One region of the Colwellia sp. 20A7 genome, then DNA from elsewhere that is predicted to be linked to it. Evidence: riboswitches for the same ligand, from Rfam matches in the RefSeq annotation. Region 1 holds a riboswitch; each other region holds the start of a gene.

Evidence for each region. Region 1 has a riboswitch for cyclic di-GMP ahead of GQS55_RS00385 (MotA/TolQ/ExbB proton channel family protein). Riboswitches for the same ligand answer to the same signal wherever they lie in the genome.
Region 2: another riboswitch for cyclic di-GMP. It lies ahead of GQS55_RS08555 (DUF3718 domain-containing protein); the one in region 1 lies ahead of GQS55_RS00385 (MotA/TolQ/ExbB proton channel family protein).
Region 3: another riboswitch for cyclic di-GMP. It lies ahead of GQS55_RS01335 (MotY family protein); the one in region 1 lies ahead of GQS55_RS00385 (MotA/TolQ/ExbB proton channel family protein).

The regions. Positions count from the first base shown of each region.
Region 1 covers NZ_CP047130.1:78,197-85,693, forward strand. The annotation lists gene GQS55_RS00365 (hypothetical protein) at 1-411, opposite strand, end outside; gene GQS55_RS00370 (hypothetical protein) at 408-3,281, opposite strand; gene GQS55_RS00375 (hypothetical protein) at 3,281-3,712, opposite strand; gene GQS55_RS00380 (OmpA family protein) at 3,735-4,493, opposite strand; gene GQS55_RS00385 (MotA/TolQ/ExbB proton channel family protein) at 4,493-5,119, opposite strand; cyclic di-GMP riboswitch class I at 5,426-5,512, opposite strand; gene GQS55_RS00390 (hypothetical protein) at 6,308-6,910, shown strand; gene GQS55_RS00395 (hypothetical protein) at 6,903-7,497, shown strand, end outside.
Region 2 covers NZ_CP047130.1:1,968,439-1,975,935, forward strand. The annotation lists gene GQS55_RS08545 (amidohydrolase) at 1-513, opposite strand, end outside; gene GQS55_RS08550 (patatin-like phospholipase family protein) at 606-1,775, opposite strand; gene GQS55_RS08555 (DUF3718 domain-containing protein) at 2,006-2,365, opposite strand; cyclic di-GMP riboswitch class I at 2,427-2,524, opposite strand; gene GQS55_RS08560 (3-oxoacid CoA-transferase subunit B) at 2,783-3,439, opposite strand; gene GQS55_RS08565 (CoA transferase subunit A) at 3,532-4,230, opposite strand; gene GQS55_RS08570 (hydroxymethylglutaryl-CoA lyase) at 4,276-5,202, opposite strand; gene GQS55_RS08575 (acetyl/propionyl/methylcrotonyl-CoA carboxylase subunit alpha) at 5,212-7,239, opposite strand; gene GQS55_RS08580 (enoyl-CoA hydratase/isomerase family protein) at 7,289-7,497, opposite strand, start outside.
Region 3 covers NZ_CP047130.1:309,622-317,118, forward strand. The annotation lists gene flhB (flagellar biosynthesis protein FlhB) at 1-978, shown strand, start outside; gene flhA (flagellar biosynthesis protein FlhA) at 994-3,066, shown strand; cyclic di-GMP riboswitch class I at 3,442-3,532, shown strand; gene GQS55_RS01335 (MotY family protein) at 3,616-4,494, shown strand; gene GQS55_RS01340 (sigma-54-dependent transcriptional regulator) at 4,515-5,828, shown strand; gene GQS55_RS01345 (flagellar hook-basal body complex protein FliE) at 5,845-6,207, shown strand; gene fliF (flagellar basal-body MS-ring/collar protein FliF) at 6,225-7,497, shown strand, end outside.

The DNA of each region.
Region 1 (7,497 bases):
ATCATGTAAAATAGTCAACGCTTCTTCAAAAGGGATAACCGGCACACCAATTAAGGCAGTTTCTGTCGCATAAACTGGCCTACATTCCATGCTTGCAACAATAACATTATTGGTTATCAAAGCGCGGGTGTTTGGCCCCATGTTTTGTAACGTACGATAGGTCACCATGATAGGGTCCATCGGTTTATTATTTGCTAGCGCTTTGAGTGTCGCGTCCAAGTCTTCGGTTAAGCGAGGATCATCTTGGTATTCACAACCAAAAATAGCCGCTTCACTTGAAACAAATGAATCCCAAGCACTTTTCTGAAATGTTGTTAAAGCACCCCGCTCAAAGCTAGCATTAGTGCTAGCACTGAAACTTGATGCAGAAACCGACAATAATGTTGCGGCAAATATCATGCGTTTTATCATTGCAATAACTGTCCTTTTATTAAATTACCGCTCATCAAAAACGGTATTTTGTTGTGTTTTTTAAGCGTTCTATCAACGCTATCGTTGTATAAGTATGTGTCTACAAGCAGAGCATCTAAGAAAGGGTGGTGCTCTATCAGAGTATTTAAATCGCTAATATCAACTCGGTTAAGTGTTGGTTTTCCACCTTTTTCAGCGTGTTTTAATCGTCCCCATTCAGCCCTCGTCATCCAAAGGTGATTTTTTGCTTTTAAAGCTGTTGGTGAATCACTAAATAAAGGCATTTCAAATGCTGTCATGTATTGTGAGCTGAGTTTGTTAAAGCACCCCAGAACGCTAATTGACGGTGTAGAGAAAATAATGTTGTTATTGCCAATTTGGTTCGTTACATCTTCAATTAGCGACACATAACGATTACAGAATACTTCACCAGCGATGTCTTCTTGCAAGCTCACTATTAATGGCGCGGTGCGATTCTGCTTAATATTGCGCAAATAACTTGCAAGCGAAGGTAATCGCTCTAACATGCCATTTCCTGCTTTACATGTACCATGAAAACCAGCACGCCACTGTGATACGGTGATGTTGCGCAAGGTGTCATACTCTCGTCTGCCCGGTATGCAAATATCATCATTAAAATTAGGTTTGTCGTATATAACCCATTTTTCATCACTTGGTACACCGATAGGTGAAATATCAAACATGACACCTTGCATGTTCTCAAAAGCATTTTTTACAAGTTGTTTAGAATAGGCATGGGCTTTTCCATCTGATTCAGATTGACGACTAAAGGTGATTTCAGCTAGTGGAGTTTCAGGCGCTACTATTTCTGAGGATCTTTCAGTATCGTTAGGTAATTCTTGCTGATCAATTGCACTATTTTCTTTTTCATTAGTTTCAAACGTTTCTTCGGAAGATAAAAAGTCCTCCTCCTCATCATTTTCAACTACAACTGACTTGCCATGAATAGGAGGCTCGTATAAATACGCTTTTAATGTTTCTTCTACTTCGGCTTGTTTAACTAAACCTGTAATAGCATGACCAATCGGATATACCATAGGTTGTGTATCAACAACCCAAGCACTTAGTTTTCCTAATGCTGCATGGTAGTCATTGCTTAACTGAGCATCAAAGTATTTAAAGGCTTTACTTTTTACGGTTTCTGATGGAAATGTGAACGGGATGACTACAAATATTACCACCATTAATGTTGTAGCACTTAGTTGAGCATAGATAGGCTTTCGAATTTTCGTGGACATTAATACACGAATTAATGCCATTAAGTTAAGCAGACCAAAAAATAAAGAAAAGCCCATAGCTAATGGCGGTACGACAATACTTCGATAGTAAGATTTACCTCGCTCTTCTAGTTGTTCTCCATCACCAAAATATTGCCCGTCTTTTTCAAGCTCTTGTTTTTGCTCTAAATAAACCTCTATATACTTAGGTTTATGGATTATTTGTAAAAACACTTCAGGGGATAAATCAAGCGGGATATTCATTGATTTATTCCATTGGAGCTGCTCTTTCAAAGGTGACTGGATCACCGAATGATTAACAAATTGCTTTTGCGTTAATGTTGGTGGCAGGTACTTTCCAACATTAAAGGTAATAGACTCTCGGTATTGCTGTTCAATTTGAATTGAGCCTGCTTGCTCTATAGCTTCAATTAATGTATCTTTTTCACGTAAGGTCCAAGTTAACGGTAATTGAACACCTTCTTTTGATATTTCATTTCTAACGGCGTCTGCAACTTTTATATTATCCAAAAATGATAAAGTTTCACCACCAGACATAAGTGCCATCATTTTATCTTCAATGTAGTCTCGGCTCATTGAGTGGCAATCAGTTACCGTTTTAACAACAGAGCGAGAGCGACCTCTGATTGTTTCAGTCATACGTTTCTTTTCAGGCGGATAACACCAATGATCCGGAGCGACATATCTACCTGCTTGCTTTAATACGGTATCGCGGTACGCTTGCTCTATCTTAATATGACACTTTTCATTCGTAACATAATGACCTGTGCATTTTTTGTCAGCTTTATCTTTCGCTTCAAAATAATCACTTACCGCTCGTTTTATTTCGAGTGACTTGCGAATACGTTCTTGCTTACTTAATTTTGCCTGTTTACTGGTAAATTCATTTGCCGCCGCTAAGTAGATCTCATCTGTTTTGTAAATAGCATTAATGTGCACTTTTTTCTTGGCACTATTGTACTCATTAACTCCAGCAGCGTAATCTGCCCAACCCTTAATAACGTTTTCCTGATACTCTTTATAACCGTCATAAGCTTTAGGAAATGTTTTTCTCGCATCTAACTCTGAAACTTGATCAATAATGTTATGAACACTGGATTTTAAGTGGGAGATAAAGCTTTCGGAATTAAAAACCATTGCGCCAACAATTGATAACATGGCCTTTGTTGCAGGCGTATCGACTTGATCGGCTGGCACTTCCATATCATCTATTTGGATAGTGTTTGTGCTAATACCTTTTTTAAGCAGTGCAATGTGCATTGCATCAACGCGATCGCTTTCGGATGAATTGTTAACTAAGGTATCGATCAAAACCTTTTGACCAAAAAACATTAATGTAAATCCGAAAAAGCTTAACAATAATACCTTTTGAGTGAATGCTTTGGTTTTTCCTGGTGTAATTAAGCGTAACAAAAGTAATGTAATACCTATACCGGATAAAATGCGACCTTGGTATTCTAGAGCTTCAAGCATTAATGCATCAAAACTGCCTGAGGCACCGTCGACTATTCGACTGTTAAATGCTAGTTCAAATAGCAGGTAGCAAAACGATAATACGAGTAATAATACAGCCCACAGATTAGCTTTTGAAAAACCCTCTTTTTTAAACATTAATCATCACTACTCGTTTTGATAATAATTGGATTATTACTACCGCTAATTGGTGGAGGCGTAGCAAATGTTTTGATTGGTAATACTTTGCTTTTCTCAACCGCAGAAGATTGAGTTACAACACTTTCAGTTCGTCCCCCAGCTATTTCGGCAACAGAACCATCTTTTTTGATATATAAGCCAGCCGGTATCATTGCCAACTGTTGTGCTTCATTTCTTACTGCATCAACCGGCAACTCAACACCATCAACAATAAATGTTGAACTTACTTCTATTTCCTTAAATTCTTTATAAGGGATACAAGTAGCAGGTGATTTTTTACATAAAATTAAGGCTGCTGCTTTTTCAGTTTTAACATAATCAATGGCATTAGCCGATTGAACCAATAAGCACAGCAACAATGCCAATATTACTTTTGAAACTGTATTCATTCTAAACCCTTTTAAATTATTTTTATTCCACTTCATATTTAATTTCTACGCGACGATTTCGTGAATCGTCGGCAGCCATGCCTGTTAAATGCTCATCAGAGCCAAAACCAAAAACCTGTATTCTTTCAGATTCAATAGGGTACTTGGCAATCAAATACTCTTTTATTGAATTTGCCCTTCGCTCTGATAGGAAGTAGTTCCACTCTTTACCTCTAAAGCAACGTTTAAAAACCTGACCAATAGGAGCTATACTTTTAACGCGAGAGCTTTTAACGTCACCATGTTCATCTAGGTTTAAACATTCTTGCCCTTTAGTCTTAGCTTCACCTGAGGTATGCCCAATCAGTGTTACCTTCGCGCCATTGATGGCTGTTTCTCGCCCCATCATATTTAAAATATCAACATTTTCGGGACGAATGTACCACTGGTTTCCATCAAACATTAGCGGCAAGTTCATACTGTAATCTTCTTTGTAAAGGGACTTAACAGCAGATAACTGCTTTTTCATTTGAGCATTTACTTGTGATAATACATTTGTACTATCGGATGACGAAGCAGCTTTAGCTTGGGCAAGTTGAGCCGCTAAAGCCTCAATCTGTGCATCTTTAGAAGAAATTGTTTGCTTTAACCCTGCTATATCTACTTTGTCGCTTGGTGCCTCAATAGTAGATGTAAATGAAATTTTCGGTAGCAACATAAAGGTTAATATCATGAAGGCCATCATGGCTGACGCGAATAAATCGATTAGTGCAACTGAGAATATTGAATATTCTGATTTCATTATTGGCGCTCTGCAAGGACTTGTTTGTGTTTGAACACCAATAGACTTAATACCCCGACACAAATAGCATTCATAATTAGGCCAAGTATTGTGGTATAGAAAGCAGTACCTAAATTGGTCATAACTTCTTGTAGTAACCCATCATTAATAGCAGAATTTAAATCTTCTGTATCAGCTAAAGAAGACAATGCAAATGACATACCTACTACAGTTCCTAAAAAACCGAGTGTGGGTATTAACCAAATAAGATATCGAACTGGCTCTAGACGACCCTCTATATGATTGTCAAGCGAATGAATTTCTTTGTCTTTATCAAGTGAGGCTAACTTTGATTCAGCAAACAGCATCATAATAGTGATACAAAAAACAACCCACATTAAGTTCTGAATAGTTAAGGGCCAAAGAAAAACTTCATTATCTCCAACAAGAAATGCTCGTAATGTGCCATCACTTAATGTCGTATGTAAGAACAATAGAATGACACAACCGGCTAGCACACCAATACCTGTATGTATCGTCCAGATGTGTTTTATCTTAAGATGTTTAACTGACCACTGGAGAAGTGCAAATAAAACAAATGAGCCAAAAACAACCAAACCCAATTCGATATAACTTTTGTCTAACATACTATATCCTGCAGTGTGTTAACGCTAATAGCCAAGTTTATAGGTACATAACATGAGTTTGGTAACTGCACCTTAGGAAACTTATTAAACCTGATCTTAGAATTTGACTCTGTAAATCAAGAAGAACAACGTTAAATGTTTTGTAAAAAAATTTATACCAAGTAAAAAACTAGGTTTATATCCAAAAAATATAGATAGTTTAATTTATTAAATACATAAAGCAGGTTGGTTGACATTAGATTTGTCGTGCGTCCATTCTCGTTGAGCTTTCCCTAAAGAAGATGATTTACATCTTATACTGGAATTGAGAGCAACCCCGCTAGCATAGATTTAAAATCTTTAGCTCGGAAGTTTTGCGACATTGCCTTTTCAAACAACTTGCCTTTGTTAAGATAAATGTAACTGATTATTTCAGCAAAGTAAACTCTTTATATTTCAATTAGTAAGAGCGAATAACTTACCTTTGTTGTATTTCATAAATTTAAACACCATGATTATCAGCCAATACTCTGTAATTGATAGAATGGTTAAGCTTTTCTAAGGGTAACCTAACTGGAATTGACTTAACTGATTAAGCTGAAAGCCTTTTACAGTAAAGTCACACATGAAATTAGGCTACTCTACCCAATTGTATTGCTATTTCAAAACTTGATGAAGTCATAAGCTCAGCTCCCTGTAGATAGGACGGAAATTTTTGTTAACTATGATGACTTTTTGGGTTTAGTCCGCTGTGATTAATGTTAGTTGAGTGATAATTGCTCAAATCAAACTACTATGACCCAAAAATATCAGCCGAAAACACTTAGGGTTAACTTAACAAGTTAGCCCCATTGTCCAACCCAAATCAGCATCTGCATGATGTGTAAGTTTATTTTGCCAGCGGATAAAGTATTAGACCTTTATCACCAAAATCCACTTCTATATCACTACACACAAAAGTTAAATAATTAGAGAGCGAAAAAAGCCCTCTCTACCAAATAATTGAATGAATTTATTCAGGTACCATCTTTGTATATTTTTATATTACGAAGAGTTTCATTCATGTTAACAAAAACACAGACTAGTTCTATTAATAGTACCAATAAAAGCAATGTGATCGTGCCACCTGCGGGATCGGAAAAACACATTCATCTATATAATAAGCAGGTTCAAGGTTTTAAAGCACTATGGTCTAGAGGAATAATATAAATGGCATCGTTTCTTAAGAGCAAAAAAAAGATAAAGTTAGTCACTATCCACCGCGAGGCACAAGAAGTTTTATCTCTTATTGATAATTTAATTTTAACCGTCCCAACAGGAAAACTATCAAAATCAACTCTTGAACTAATAGAAAAAACGATCAAATTGGAAGGGGTTTTAAATGAAGAAACAGGTGAGCTACAAGTTTTTTCACCTTTGTTTGATCTAGGATTAACATCGAAAACACTTAAACAAATGCTAAACAAAAATACGATTATACATCGACAAGAAGTTGTTGATGATAAGTTAATTGAATCCCTAATTTGGGTGCAGTTTTTTAAACATATTTCAACATCAATTAGGTTTATTGACGATATTGCTCTCATACAGCCGCAGTTAAAACAGTTATTACCAAATAATATGTGTCAAAAATTATTTAATAAAAACTTCCTAACTCAGCATGACTTTTCATATTTTATCAACGAGGATCGAAGTCTGTTGGCTCATGCGATATCAAATATACCCGCCAAGGAAAAAATAGTTAAGTCCACTTCTTCAACATTTAAACCATCAATAGAAGTAGAGTTGAGTATGGGTGTAAGTAATGACTAGCAAAAAACAGCCAGAATTTAGTTTTAATTTTATAACTGAGATACTTCCAAAATATTTAAATGCTGATGAAAAGTCAGTTTTAGCGTTGCATGTAGAGTCTCTATTATTAGCGGTAACGCCAAAACTAGCACAAATATTCTCAACTGAAATAGCTTCAATTAAGCATGAAATATTACCATATATCGTAAATCGAAAGTTATACATTGGCGAAGATAACGAACCAGAAAATTTAAATGCTTTGGCACTTAATATAATAGAAGAAATTAACACAGATTTAAGAAAAAAAGGCATGCTCATAAAATATCATGCCTGCGCTTTTATCTCATCTACCTTAAAGTCACGGACATACAATACGGAAAAATATAATCAATATAAATTGTTAGTGCTTCTTTGTGTTACACGATTAGCAAAAATGGGAAAACATAACTCTGCGATTCATTCAATTTTAAGTGAAATCAGACAGTTGAGTCTCGGCAAAAGAGATGAGTTGCTTCCGCATTTACCAGATCCCTGTGTCAATGAACTTAAAATACTCATCAATAAACTTAATGAGGGAAGACGGAACGAAGATGTTATTAAGAGTATTA
Region 2 (7,497 bases), 1.9 Mb from region 1:
CGCTTTTGAATTTGCCCAACCTGCATGACCATCAATGCGGCTAAACCAAACGGGTGTGTTTTTGAAATATTCATCAAGTGAAATTGCTGCTGGATATTGTTGACCTTCCCATAAAACTTGATTCCAACCTCGGCCTAACAACCACTGCCCATTCTTATTTTTTTTACGAAAGTTAATGGCTAATTGAACAGCTTCTTGCTCTGATAAAACATTGTTTAGATTAACTTGCATTAAACTTAAGCCGTAAGCTAATACATGCCCATGAGCATCAATCAAACCAGGTAATAGTGTTTTACCGTGACCGTCAATTTCTTGAACGTCTTGCATAGGCAATTTATCATCACTAGTAAATAGTTGATCTATTTTATCATCAGTAAACTGCATGGCTGAAAATTGTATAAGATCACCTGTTTTATTTAATGTATAGCCATTAATATTTTTCAGTAATGTTGTTTGTGAAAATGTTGGGAAGTGTACAATAGTGAGTAAGGTAAAAAGTATAATTTTTTTCATTAGTACAAACCTAGGTTTAAGAGGGCGTTTTTATATTAAAACATAAGCCTTGATAGGTACATTCATTTTGGCTGTTTGTTTAGGTGGTTGTTTTAGCTATTTGTTACCGTATATAAGTTTAAAAAATGTCTGATTTGGTTTTCTTGTTCCATGGCATCATTAAACCCTAGTTGTATTAGTTCGCTGCAGAAGTTTTTTTCAAACAGTAAGTAACTAACAAGACTTGATTCAGCATCATTATTAATACCCGCGCTACGTAAGAGAACTCTTACAGGTAAGGGTAAATCGTCATAATAGTTTCGTGCAATAGTATTAAAGTCACTACTTGGATTGATAATGAAACTATCGATATGCTTTAAGCCTTCAACATTTTCTTTTTTACTTTTGGGGATTAGTTTTAAGGTTTCATTTATACGGGCCATACGCTCTAAATCACTATTCATAGTGTCAGCGAATATGGAATCTAATAAATGGCCAGCAATAGTTGCTGCTGTAGGTGGGTGAGGGGTATTTTCATTAGCATATATAGGCTCTTTGGGTTGCTCAACACCGATAATAAAAATACGCTTAGCACCTAAGTGAATAGCAGGACTAAGGGGTGATAATTGATGCACTGAGCCATCGCCAAAGTGGTTTTTTTTAATCTTCACCGAAGGAAATACTAAGGGAATAGCTGCTGAAGCCATTAAATGTTCAGTATTAAGTTGAGTTGCTTGACCACAACGCTTTTCTCTATTCCAAGGAGCTATATTATCATTAGCTTGAAAAAAGCTGATAGAGTTACCTGTACTATAACTTGATGCGGTGACTGAGGTAGCAGATAGGTACCCCTGTAAAATATTATTATCAATACGCTTAAAATTCATCACCGAGTTTAATAGGTCACGAAGCGGTTCATTGTTTAATAAACTACGAGGTAATTTATTAGCATAATCAGCTTGAAAGTTTGCGAACATAGCTTTACCTATATACCCAAAAACACCTCGGGTATTATTATGATAAATTTTACTGGTATCGAGGTTTTTCCACACCCACTCAAGCTTTTTTACCCCTAAGTGAAAGCATGACGCATAACATCCTAAGGCTGTGGTATTTATTGCCCCTGCAGAAGTTCCACATAAAATAGGGAAGGGAATAGCATGATTTCTAGGTACGAATTTAGCGATAGCTGAAAGAACACCTACTTGATAGGCTGCTCGAGCCCCACCACCAGTTAGTACTAAAGCGTTTTGGGTGGCAACATAATTATGTCTTCTAGTCATCGATGATTATCTTGAATTAAAGTGTTGATTAAGATGTTGTTTGTCAATTGCAACTATAAGTGTTTTTATTTGATACTGCTAGCCTAAGGGGGAAAGTTAGCCGAAAAAAAACCAGCAGAAGCTGGTTTTTTAAAATGACATAGAATTATTAACAATTAATCTTCTACTTGTCACTATTTGCACCTAAAAGATGTAATAATTAAGTAGTTTTCTTATCTGAAAATAATTTATTAGCTGCTAACACGTTCGTTAGCAACATCAATCAATGGTTTCGATCCAGTTTGCAACAATGCTAAGTTAGCAGAAACAACACTCTTTGGTAATTTAGAAATCATCAAAGATCCTGTTTCTACAGAACCACTTGTTGATGCAAACTCTAATAAGTTCTGGCCATTACACTCAATGCCGTCGAAAATACGACGAATTTTTAATTTATTCATTTTTAAAAATGAACGCATGCGTTTCTTGTCATCAGCAGCCACATACTCACATATGCTTTGTGCAATGTTCGTCGCTTGTGCTTGAGGTGTCGATACAACAGACGTTAAAGTTAAAATAGTGATGGTTGAAGCTATTAATAATTTTTTCATTTTAGTAACCTTTAATTTAAATGGATTATTAAAAGAAAAAACCACGGGATGTACCTATGAACGAGGTGACTCCGCTGCCGTAGATTATCCAGTATTAGAAAATCCCGTAGGCCGGTGGTTTTGCGTCGCATACTTTCATATGCTTTGCCTTTTCTTTGTCAAATTTAATTATCTCTAATATTTATTATAAATGCAAATTTCATTTAGTTTATTGTTATATAAGAGAATAACATATTATAAGTATTACTTATTAAGGCAAAAAATTTAATAAATTTAAGTTGAGACATTATACTTACAACATGTTTACAATCTTGTTACATAAGGCCGAAGTATATTTGTAATTGAGGTATGTTTCTTTTATCAAAGTATAATTATTTTAAGTTAACTAATTATACTTTGAACTTTACTAATTCAAGACTAAAACTGCATTTCAGGTGTATTCTCATGTACAACTAATTCACCTTCAGTTAGTTTTATTATTTCTTCAACAGATACGCCAGGTGCGCGCTCTAACAAGTGAAATTTTCCTTCTTTTATTTCTATATATGCTAAATCTGTTAGCACTTTTTTTATACAGCCTTTTCCCGTTAATGGTAGCGTACAGTTTTTTAATAATTTAGACACACCATGCTTTGATGCATGAGTCATGGTAACAATAATATTATCAGCACCAGCTACTAGGTCCATTGCGCCACCCATACCTTTAATGAGTTTTCCTGGGATCATATAAGAAGCAATATTACCATTTACATCAACTTCAAAAGCCCCAAGTACGGTTAGGTCAACATGTCCACCACGGATCATGGCAAATGATTCGGCCGAATCAAAAAGAGAAGCACCTGTTGCCATAGTAACCGTTTGTTTACCTGCATTAATAAGATCGGCATCAATTTCGTCTTCAGTGGGAAATTGTCCCATTCCTAATAAGCCATTTTCAGATTGAAGCATAACCTCAATCCCTTCAGGTACGTAATTAGCGACAAGGGTTGGAATACCAATGCCTAGATTAACGTAATAACCATCTTGAAGTTCTTGGGCTACACGTTGTGCAAGTTGTTCTCTGGAAAGCGCCATTATTTATCTCCTCTAGGGTAACAGCTGCGTTTATTGTTTTTATCGACAATCGCAGTTAGCTATCAACCTGTTAATTATTGTTCAACTTAGTTCTATGAGCGGGTAGTGCGTTGTTCAATGCGTTTCTCGAAGGTGCCTAAAATTAGTCTATCGACATAAATTCCAGCAGTATGAATTTGATCTGGATCTAGCTCGCCGGGTTCGACAATTTCTTCAACTTCAACAACGGTTATTTTACCTGCGGTTGCTGCCATTGGATTAAAATTACGTGCTGTTTTTCTAAAAACCAAGTTACCGTATCGATCCGCTTTCCATGCTTTTACAATAGCAAAATCACCAGTGATAGCTTCTTCTAGAATATAATGGCGACCGTTAAACTCTCTTTCTTCTTTACCTACTGCAACAGGGGTTCCATACCCTGTTGCAGTGAAAAAAGCGGGTATTCCCGCACCACCAGCACGTATTTTTTCGGCTAATGTCCCTTGTGGTGTTAATTCTACATCGAGTTCACCAGCCATCATTTGACGCTCAAACTCAGCATTTTCACCAACATAAGAAGCAATAATTTTTTTAATTTGGCGATCAGGCAATAAAATTCCTAAGCCAAAATCATCAACACCACAGTTATTAGAAACTAATGTTAATCCTTTTGTACTTTTACGTTTAATTTCCTGAATTAAGTTTTCAGGAATTCCGCATAAGCCAAAACCACCTGCAATTACAGTCATGTTGTCAGTTAGACCAGCCATGGCTTCTTCGTAACTAGCAACTACTTTGTCAAACCCTGCCATTGTTTTCTCCTCGATGCTTTATTTATTATATTTTTTGCTAACATACTATGTGTTTCTATTCGCCAGATAAGCATTTGATACTTTTGATATTGGCGCTTTATCTAGTTTTTCGCTGATATACCAACCAGCTTTAAGCAATTTTGTAAAATCTATTCCTGTTTCTATACCTAAACCATTTAACATGTAAACAACATCTTCAGTAGCAACATTACCTGATGCACCTTTAGCATAAGGACAACCACCTAAACCTGCAATAGCACTATCGACGACCTTAATACCCATTTGAAGAGCTGCGTAAATATTGGTTAACGCTTGTCCATAGGTATCATGAAAATGTACCGCTAGCTTATTTATTGGTACATGAGCACTAACCGCTTGTATCATTTGTGTGACTTTACCCGGTGTACCAACACCGATTGTATCGCCAAGAGATATTTCATAGCAGCCCATTTCGTAGAGTTTTTTAGCAACTTTAGCAACGTCTTCTGCTGCTATATCTCCTTCGTAAGGGCAGCCTAAAACACATGAAACATAGCCCCTTACTTTTACGTTGGCTTGTTTCGCTGCATCCATAATAGGAATAAATCGTTCTAAGCTTTCTTCAATTGAGCAGTTAATATTTTTTTGGCTAAAGCTTTCTGACGCAGCACCAAAAATGGCTACTTCATTAACATTGACTGCCATCGCATTTTCAAACCCGCGTATATTAGGTGTAAGCGCGGCATAAGTGACATTATTCTTACGATTCAATGTTTTAAATATTTCAGTAGACGTTGCCATTTGTGGTACCCACTTAGGAGACACAAAACTGCCGCTTTCAACATAACTAACTCCTGCACTAACAAGTTTTTCTATTAAGCTGATTTTATCACTTGCGCTTATTAGCTTAGCTTCGTTTTGTAAGCCATCTCTTGGTCCTACTTCCACTATTTTTACTTGAGTAGGCATAAGAGGGGATAAGATGTTATTCATGCTAGCTCCTTATGCTTCATCATTGACACTTATTTGTTCGCTAAATGCCAATAACTCAGCTCCGCCATCAACCATATCACCTGCTTGAAAGAATATTTCATTAATGATGCCGTCACTGGGGGCTTTAATCGTATGTTCCATTTTCATTGCTTCCATAATAACTAGCGGTTGATTTTTACTAACGGTATCGCCAGTTTTTACTAATACACTAATCATGGTGCCATTCATTGGCGCCGTTAAACCACCATGTCCGTCTTCATTATCATGTTGACCACAATCAGGTAAAATATAGATAAAGTTGAATACACCATTTTCTCTGTATAAATTAATACTATTATTAATAAGGCTGACCGTTGTTGTACTTCGGTGACCATTGATGGTGGTAATGAGAAGGTCGTTATTTAGGCTACCTTGGCAATTAAATTGCTCACCATTAACATTCAGTGAATAATAGACATCAGAGACGTATTTTTTTTGTTCAACTTCAACGTTGTACTCTGTTTCGTTATGCGCTAGCGCGAACGAATGTATATAAGGTTCATTTAAACGCCAAGCATTGGCATTGTGCCAAGGTGAATTTGAATCACTACTTTTTAACGCATCTTTTTGGGCTTGGTGTTGCATTGTTAAGATGAGGTATAAAGCGGCGATTGGTAATTCGTTTTGTAATATTTGTTTTTTATTATTGAAAATAAGCTCGTTATTTTTTTCAATAAAACTCGTGTCTATTTCTTCATCCATAAACGGTTGCGATGTTGCTAAGTTATAGAGGAAATCAATATTCGTTGTTACACCATTGATACGATATTCGCTTAATGCTTTGCTTAAACGTTTTAGTGCTTTTTCACGACTTTCATCCCATACAATTAATTTTGCGATCATAGGATCATAATAAACACTTACTTCATCTCCTTGGCATACACCGGTATCAATGCGCACATGTTTACTTTCAATAGGTGTTTGCAATAAGGTTAGCTTACCTGTTGCCGGTAGAAAGTCTTTATCAGGATCTTCAGCATAAATACGGGCTTCAAAAGCATGTCCATTGAGCACTAGTTGTTTTTGCGTTTTAGGTAATATTTCACCAGCGGCAACGCGCAATTGCCATTCAACTAAATCTTGGCCACTAATCATTTCAGTGACGGGATGCTCAACCTGTAGACGAGTATTCATCTCCATAAAATAGAAAGAGCCATTAACATCAAGTAAAAACTCAACCGTACCTGCGCCTTGATAACCAATAGCTTGAGCTGACTTTATTGCAGACTTACCCATTTGTGTACGTAACTCTTCACTCATACCAAAAGCCGGGGCTTCTTCAATCACTTTTTGGTGACGACGTTGAACCGAACAATCTCGTTCGAATAAGTAAACGGCATTGTTGTGGTTATCACAAAAAACTTGAATTTCAACATGACGAGGTTGAGTTAAATATTTCTCTACTAACATAGTATCGTCACCAAAAGATGACATTGCTTCTCGTTTTGCTGCCGCGAGGCCTTCTTCAAACTCTTGTTCGCTCCATACTTGGCGCATACCTTTACCACCGCCGCCAGCGGTCGCTTTTAATAATACGGGATAGCCCATATCATCAGCAGCTTTTTTAATTATTTCACTTGATTGGTCGTCGCCATGGTAGCCAGGTACTAAAGGTACGTTGGCTTTTTCCATAATGTTTTTAGCGGCTGACTTTGACCCCATAGCTTCTATTGCAGCTACCGGCGGACCAATAAAGGTAATGTTTTTCTTCGCACAAGAACGACAGAAATCAGCATTTTCAGAGAGGAAACCATAACCAGGGTGAATTGCCTGTGCGCCTGTTTGAATTGCAGCAGCAATAACATTATCGCCTAAAAGGTAGCTCTCACGTGATGGTGAGGGACCTATATAAATAGCTTCATCGGCCATTTGTACATGTAAGGCATTTTTGTCTGCGTCTGAATAAATAGCTACGGTTAAAACGCCCATACTTTTAGCTGTTTTTATAATACGACAGGCAATTTCACCACGATTAGCAATTAATATTTTATTGAACATGTTATTTCCTCTTGAATTCAGGCCTATAAATAAATGCCATTAATACTTTTTATTTTTGCCAATTTGGCAAACGTTTTTCAAAAAAAGCATTTAAGCCTTCTTGACCTTCTTCTGATACTCGGATTGCAGCTATTCGCTCACTGGTATTTGCTAGTAACGCATCATCTATGGTTTTAAACGCAACATATTGACTTAGTTTTTTTGCTTTTCGTCTAGCTTGACTACCGTTAGCAAGTAATATGGTTATCATTTTTTTGA
Region 3 (7,497 bases), 230 kb from region 1:
ATGTTTTATGGCTTATTGTTAGAGATAATGCATAATACGATGATTTTAGATCATAGTATTTTGGATAATACAAAACTAATGCCTATTGCGATAGGCAATGCACTTTTAGATATGCTTTCCACGTTAGTCCCTTATTTACTTTTAGGATTTTTAGCCATGTGGATTACAGGTATTCTACCCGGTGGATTTGTTTTTTCAATTGGTCTGGTAGCACCTAAGTTCAGTAAACTTAATCCGATAAAAGGTTTAGGGAAAATGTTTGGTAAACAATCATTAACCGAATTACTCAAATCAATAGTAAAAATAGCGTTGCTTAGTATTTGTTTATACACCTTTTTAACGCAGTTGTGGGGGCAACTGGTGGCTTTACAAAGCCAAGACCTCAATGTCGCTATTTCTCATGGCATAGAGTTATTATTTCTAGCAATGATTATTACGGTGACATTATTACTCATTGTTGCAGCCATTGATGTACCTATTCAGCAGCATCAAACGCTGAGTAAGATAAAGATGAGTCACCAAGAAGTAAAAGAAGAACGAAAGTCATCCGATGGTAGTCCTGAAATAAAGAATCGAATAAGGCAAATTCAATACCAGCAAGCGAATAGGAAAATAGAAGAACGAGTGCCTAATGCTGATGTAATTATAACAAATCCAACCCATTATGCTGTTGCCATTCGCTATAGTGAAGACAAAGCAAAAGCGCCTTATGTTGTGGCTAAAGGGATGGATGAAATGGCTTTACGTATTCGTGAAGTTGCTCGTAGCCACAATAAGGAAATTATTTCATTACCTGCGCTTGCACGAGCCGTTTATTTTTCAACTCGTATTGATCAAGAAGTACCAAGAGGGCTTTATACTGCAGTTGCCTATGTTTTAACGTATGTTATGCAATTAAAAGCTTACAAACAGGGGCGCGGACAAGCCCCAGCCCCATTACCTAAACTTAAAATTCCTGCAAATTTGCAGAAACCATAACTGTGGAGTATAAAATTGAACTGGCGTAGCTTTACTCGACCTTATACAGCAATACCTGTATTACTTTTAGCCATTTTAGCTATGGTTATATTGCCTTTACCTGCCTGGCTATTAGATACGCTATTTACTTTTAATATCGTACTTTCTGTTATTGTTTTATTAGTGGCCGTATCAAGTAAAAGGCCACTAGATTTTTCTGTCTTTCCAACCATTTTATTAGTTGCGACGTTAATGAGGCTTACGCTTAATATTGCGTCAACTCGTGTTGTTTTACTACATGGTCATGAAGGCTCAGATGTTGCCGGGCGTGTAATCCAAGCTTTTGGTGAAGTTGTTATTGGTGGTAACTATGTAGTTGGTATTGTTGTATTTATTATATTAATGGTGATCAACTTTCTAGTTATTACTAAGGGTGGAGAGCGAATATCTGAAGTTGCTGCTCGTTTTACCTTAGATGCTATGCCTGGTAAGCAAATGGCAATTGATGCCGATTTAAACGCAGGTTTAATAGGTCCTGAGCAAGCGAAAGAGCGACGTGTTACAATCGCGCAAGAAGCCGATTTTTATGGCTCTATGGATGGCGCTTCAAAGTTTGTTCGTGGTGATGCTATTGCCGGACTGATTATTTTAGTCATCAATTTACTTGGTGGTGTCAGTATTGGTGTTTTCCAGCATGATTTGAGTATGGCTGAAGCATTCCAACGATTTGCTTTATTAACCATTGGTGATGGCCTTGTAGCACAAATTCCTTCATTACTACTTGCCGTTGCTGCGGCGATTATTGTTACTAGAATGAATGATGCAGGTGATATTAGTGAAACTGTTGGTTCGCAATTATTAGCCTCTCCTCGTGTCATTTTTACTGCTGCCCTAATAATGCTGATTCTAGGTGTTGTGCCAGGTATGCCAATGTTTGCTTTTGTGAGCTTTGGTTTACCCTTATTATATGCTGCTTGGCGTTTGCAAAAATCATCACCTGACGATGGCTTAATTGAAGCTGAAAGTATTACCGAGACAATATCTAATGAACTGATCGCACTTAAATGGAAAGACATACCGCATGTTGAACATTTGTCTGTTGAGTTAGGTTTTCGACTTGTTTACCTTGCCGACAAAAGCAAAGGTGAAGAATTAGTGAAAACATTGCGAGGTGTTCGTAAAAATTTATCTGAGCAATTAGGTTTTTTGCTGCCAGAAATTAGAATTAAAGATAATCTGAGATTAAATCCACAAGAGTATAAAATCAAACTTGCTGGGATAGCGGTCGCTGCGGCGCAATTAAATGCGAAACAATTGTTAGCGCTAAATACCGGTGATGTATACGGACAACTAGATGGTGAGTTAACAACCGATCCTGCCTATGGCCTAGAGGCTGTTTGGATAGCTGAAGAGGCGAAAGCTAAGGCCTTAAACATGGGGTATTCAGTTGTTGATTTAGGCACTGTGATTGCGACTCATACTGGTAAAGTTATCAAAGAGCATCTAGATGAATTATTTGGTTATGAGGATATTCAACGCCTCAATGAGCGTTTAAAAGAGATTTCACCAGGTTTAGCTGAAGCACTTGAAAAAGCATTACCGATTAATTTACAACTGAAAGTTATGCGCTTACTTTTACGTGAGCATGTTGCTTTGGGTGATATAGTAACCATTGCAGGCACTCTTATTGATAGTGTTGAAGTAACAAAAGATCCTATTTTACTTACCTCTGATGTTCGTTGCGCACTGCAACGAGTTCTGGTGAAACAAGTGATGGGTGAACGAGATGAACTAGCCGTATATAGCTTAGACGAAAAACTAGAACAAACGATGCAAAGTTCACTTGATCAAGCAATGCAGTCAGGCAAAGTGGCATTAGATAGCTTTCCGGTGGATCCTAATTTGCTCGGCCAATTTCAACGTACAATGCCAGCTATTATGGACGATATGAAAAGTAAAGGTATTACCCCTGTACTTATAGTGATTCCACAGTTACGACCTTTATTAGCTCGTTATGCTCGTTCGTTTACCAAAGGTAGCTTAAGTGTATTATCTTATAATGAAGTACCGGATAATGTGAGAGTGAATATTATTGGATCGTTAGGTTAGTATCCGTACTATATTTTAGGGGAAGGTTTTGCGTGAATGGCAGAGCCTAAATATAGTAGATTAACGCTTGTTTTTATTTTTTAGTATTGGCTTATTAGCATTCACTTAGTTGTCACACTTTTACATTATTGTGGTAGTTGTTTGCTAATGTGTTATTTGTTAAAAATAATGCTTGTTTAATTCACTTTATTAAAAAGCTATTAATTACAATACATTAAATATAAAGTAAATATAAAGTAAATATAAAGTAAATGCGAATTATGTATGAATATTTGATAGTAGATGATTGCAATTCAGCCGCCGTTACTTATAATGAATGAATCGAAATAGTAATTAATAGCTATTTTTTATGGAATCGGGTAGGAATAAACTAAGAAAATTAAATAGCAAACTATTTGAAAGAATAGGACGCAAAGCTTCCAATCTAAAGCTTAATTATTAAGTCAAGATTGTGGGAGTTACATTAACTTAGCGGTAGTTTTCATCTCACCTATATATATATGTGATGTTCCGCTTATTGCTAGTATTTTACAAGGAACGGGTACATAAATGTTAAATTGTTTCCCTCAATTTTTTAGTTTTATTCTATTTTTTTCAACCTTATTATTTACGCAGCAAAGTAAAGCAGAGCGTAACATTCAACAAACCTACGAAGACAGCACTTGGCAAGTCAGTGGTGATTCTTTTCATTGTCAGTTAACACAAACCATTGATGAGTACGCACAGCTGAGTGTAACATCTAAAGCAGGTGAGCCTCAAAACTTGAGTCTTCAGTGGTTATTAACTGATCGCGAAATTACCAATGTGCAAGTGTTTGCACGCCGAGCAGATTGGCAACCAGCACAAATATCACCTCCTAAGATAATGTTTAATTCATCTGAAATAGAACAGCAACAAGTTTATTTTTACTCAGGCATTGCCTCGTTATTACGAGTGATTAAACAAGGTTTTTGGCTTGATGCTATTATTGGCTTTGGTGATGAAGAGTTACGTTTAACGTTTGCAAATACGTTTAGTGATAATGTGATTTCAAAGTATCAAGCTTGTCGTCACCAGCTTGCGCCATTATCGTGGGATCAAGCACGAGATCATGGTTTTGAATTTGAATTGGGTGAGCGAATAGTAAAAAAACAGGCAGACATTACTTTTTTAAAAAATTTAGCGCGATATATAGCATTAGATCCTAACGTTGAAAAAGTCATGATAGATGGCCATACTGATGATGTAGGTTCACCACTGGCAAATAGATTGCTTTCTAAAGAACGAGCAGATGATGTAGCTGCTCGTTTAGTCGAATTTGGCTTGTCAGAAAATATGCTAGAAGTGCGTGCACATGGTCAGCGTTATCCTGTTGCTAACAATAGTACAATTCTTGGGAAATCTTCAAATCGACGAGTATTAGTTCGTTTATTTAGACGCTCAAATTGATTTCGACCAAGGAGAAAATGATGGATCAAAAATACCTATTGTGGTTTGCACACACAAAACCTAGTCGAGAAATTGAAAATACTGTAAGTGGTGAAAACTTTAAACTGTTACATACTAACTCACTTCCCGATGCAATTAGTTATTGTTTAGACTTAAAGCCTCAGCTGATTTTTATTGATGCTGATAATGATCAAATGTCACTCGTTGACTTAGTAACATTAGTTCGTAGAACTTGCAAAAATGGTCAAATAATATCACTTGTTGACTCCTCCCAAAGTGAGCTTGCTTCCCTGTCATTAAGTAAGGGCGGCGCAGTTGACTTTTTACTTAAACCTTTTTTTCCTGAACAGCTTAAATTAACTATCCGCAATGCTGAGTCTATGAAGCAAGGAGCAGAAGGTTTAATTGCTGTCTCTAATAAATCTCAACAATTGTTACGTTTAGCCAACCGTGCAGGGCAGACTAATGCAAGTGTGTTGATTATGGGAGAATCAGGAACGGGCAAGGAGAAATTGGCGCATTTTATTCATAAGGCGTCTGCTCGTGCAGATAAACCTTTCGTTGCTATTAATTGTGCAGCAATTCCAGAGAATATGCTTGAGTCAATGTTATTTGGCTATAACAAAGGTGCTTTCACTGGGGCTACTAGTAATCAAGTCGGTAAGTTTGAATTAGCTAACGGTGGGACGATTGTATTAGATGAAATTTCTGAATTACCATTAGAACTTCAAGCTAAGTTATTAAGAGTTATTCAAGAACGAGAAGTCGAGCGATTAGGCAGTCATCAACGTATTAAGCTTGATATTAGAATTATAGCTTCTTGTAATAAGCCGTTGCGAGAGCAAGTAGAAAAAGGTTTGTTTAGAGAAGATTTATTTTATCGTTTAGATGTTTTACCCCTTAGTTGTCCAACGCTTAGAGAGCGCTCTGAAGATATAATCCCATTAGCAAAACATTTTATTACTAAGTATGGATCAGAGAAGTTTAGTTTCAGCCCACAAGCTGAAGATATTTTACTTTGTTACAACTGGCCGGGTAATGTTCGTGAGTTAGAAAATGTGATTCAAAGAGCGATTGTCATGGCTAGAGGAGCAGAGATCCAAGTTGATGATTTGAATTTACCTCATTGTTTTCAACAAGCAGCAAAAATTTGTGCTAGCCAGTTAAGAAGTAATAAGAAACAAGCGGAATTTGATTATATATATGATTTATTAGGTCGCTTCAAAGGACACAGAAAACAGACTGCAGAGGCTCTAGGTGTTAGTACTCGTGCACTAAGATACAAACTTGCTGCTATGCGTGAAAATGGCATCGATATAGATGCAATAGCTTAAATTTAAGGAATTAAAAATGTCACCAATTGAAAGCCAAAGATTAATGCTGGGTAAAATGACTGATATGCAGCAAATTGCGACTGATCGTATTATGCCTGCTGATATTACTGCAGATCGAATTATGTCTACTGAGATTAATACGCAGTTTTATGGAAGTAGTGATTCTATTAGTGGAGATTTTAAAACGGTTGTGCGCTCTATTAATGAGCAGCAAAATATTTCAGGCCAAATGATGGCTGCTGTTGATACTGGGCGTAGTGATGACGTCGTAGGTGCAATGGTTGCAAGTCAAAAAGCTAGCTTGAGTTTTTCTATGTTAATGGAAATTCGAAATAAAGTGTTAAATGGCGTTGACGATGTCATGCGCATGTCGCTGTAATAGGAAAGTATTAAAGTATGAAAGGTGAATTAACAAAAGCTGAACCACAACCAGGTAATGAAGTGAACTTGCGCGAGAAAGTGGTTAACTTTTCCAATAAAATTAGTACAGCAGCGAGCCATGGTGAAAGAAACGTAGCAACAATTGCACTATTAGCTACTTTGGTTGCAGCCACTATTGTTATTATTTTATGGACATCAGCAAAAAATTACGTGCCTCTATATGGCAATCAAGAAAGTTATGATAAAGCTAATATTCTTGAAATTTTAGATAAAGAAGAAATTACCTTTCGAATAGATACTGATAGCGGTAATATCTTGGTGCCTCAAGAAAAGCTTGCTGATGCTCGTATCACTTTAGCTGCAAGAGGCATTAAAGCTTCTATGCCAGAAGGTATTGAAAATATTGGCACTAAAGTCTCAATGGGTACTAGTCAATTTATTGAATCAATGCAATATCAACATGCGCTCGAAGGAGAGCTTGCTCGTACAATAATCAATATGCAGGGAATACGTAATGCTCGTGTTCATTTAGCTATTCCGAAGCGTACTTTATTTGTTGGTCGTAATGAGCAACAAACTGCGGCATCGGTAATGGTTGATTTAGCACCTGGGCATGAATTGAAAGCTGAAAATGTTGAGGCGATTATCTCGTTAGTGATTGGTAGTGTACCTGGGCTAGATCCACGTTCTGTTTCTGTTGTTGATCAACGTGGCAAGTTACTCAGTGGTAACTTATACGATAGTACCCCTATCGGTAAGGAAACAGATAAGAAGCTCGCTTTTATTGAAAAAGTAGAGCGTAACATCGAGCAACGAGCATCGATTATGCTATTACCTATTTTAGGTGAAGGCAACTATCGAATTCAGGTCTCAACAGAAGTTGATTTCAGTGTTGTTGAGGAAACTAAAGAAGCCGTTGACCCTCAAAGTGTTCTTAAGCAAGAGCGATTAAAATCAGACTCTATGGAAGACCAATTTGCAGGCGGAATTCCGGGAGCACTGGCGAATGAACCACCATTACCTGACGCGAACGAAGAAGAAGATAACAACGAGCGAATTTCTGAACGTAGTGAGAGCAGTCGTGAATATGAAAATGGTCGTTCTGTAACACATACTCGCTATGAAGTTGGTCGTTTAACTACTATGAGTTTATCCGTACTGGTAAATGAGGCTGCATCGAGCACTGAAGACGGTTGGCAGCAAGAAAATCTTGATTCTTTAGGTCAAATGGTAAAAACCGCAACGGGATATAACCTAGAGCGCGGTGATCAGTTTAATATTACCAGCT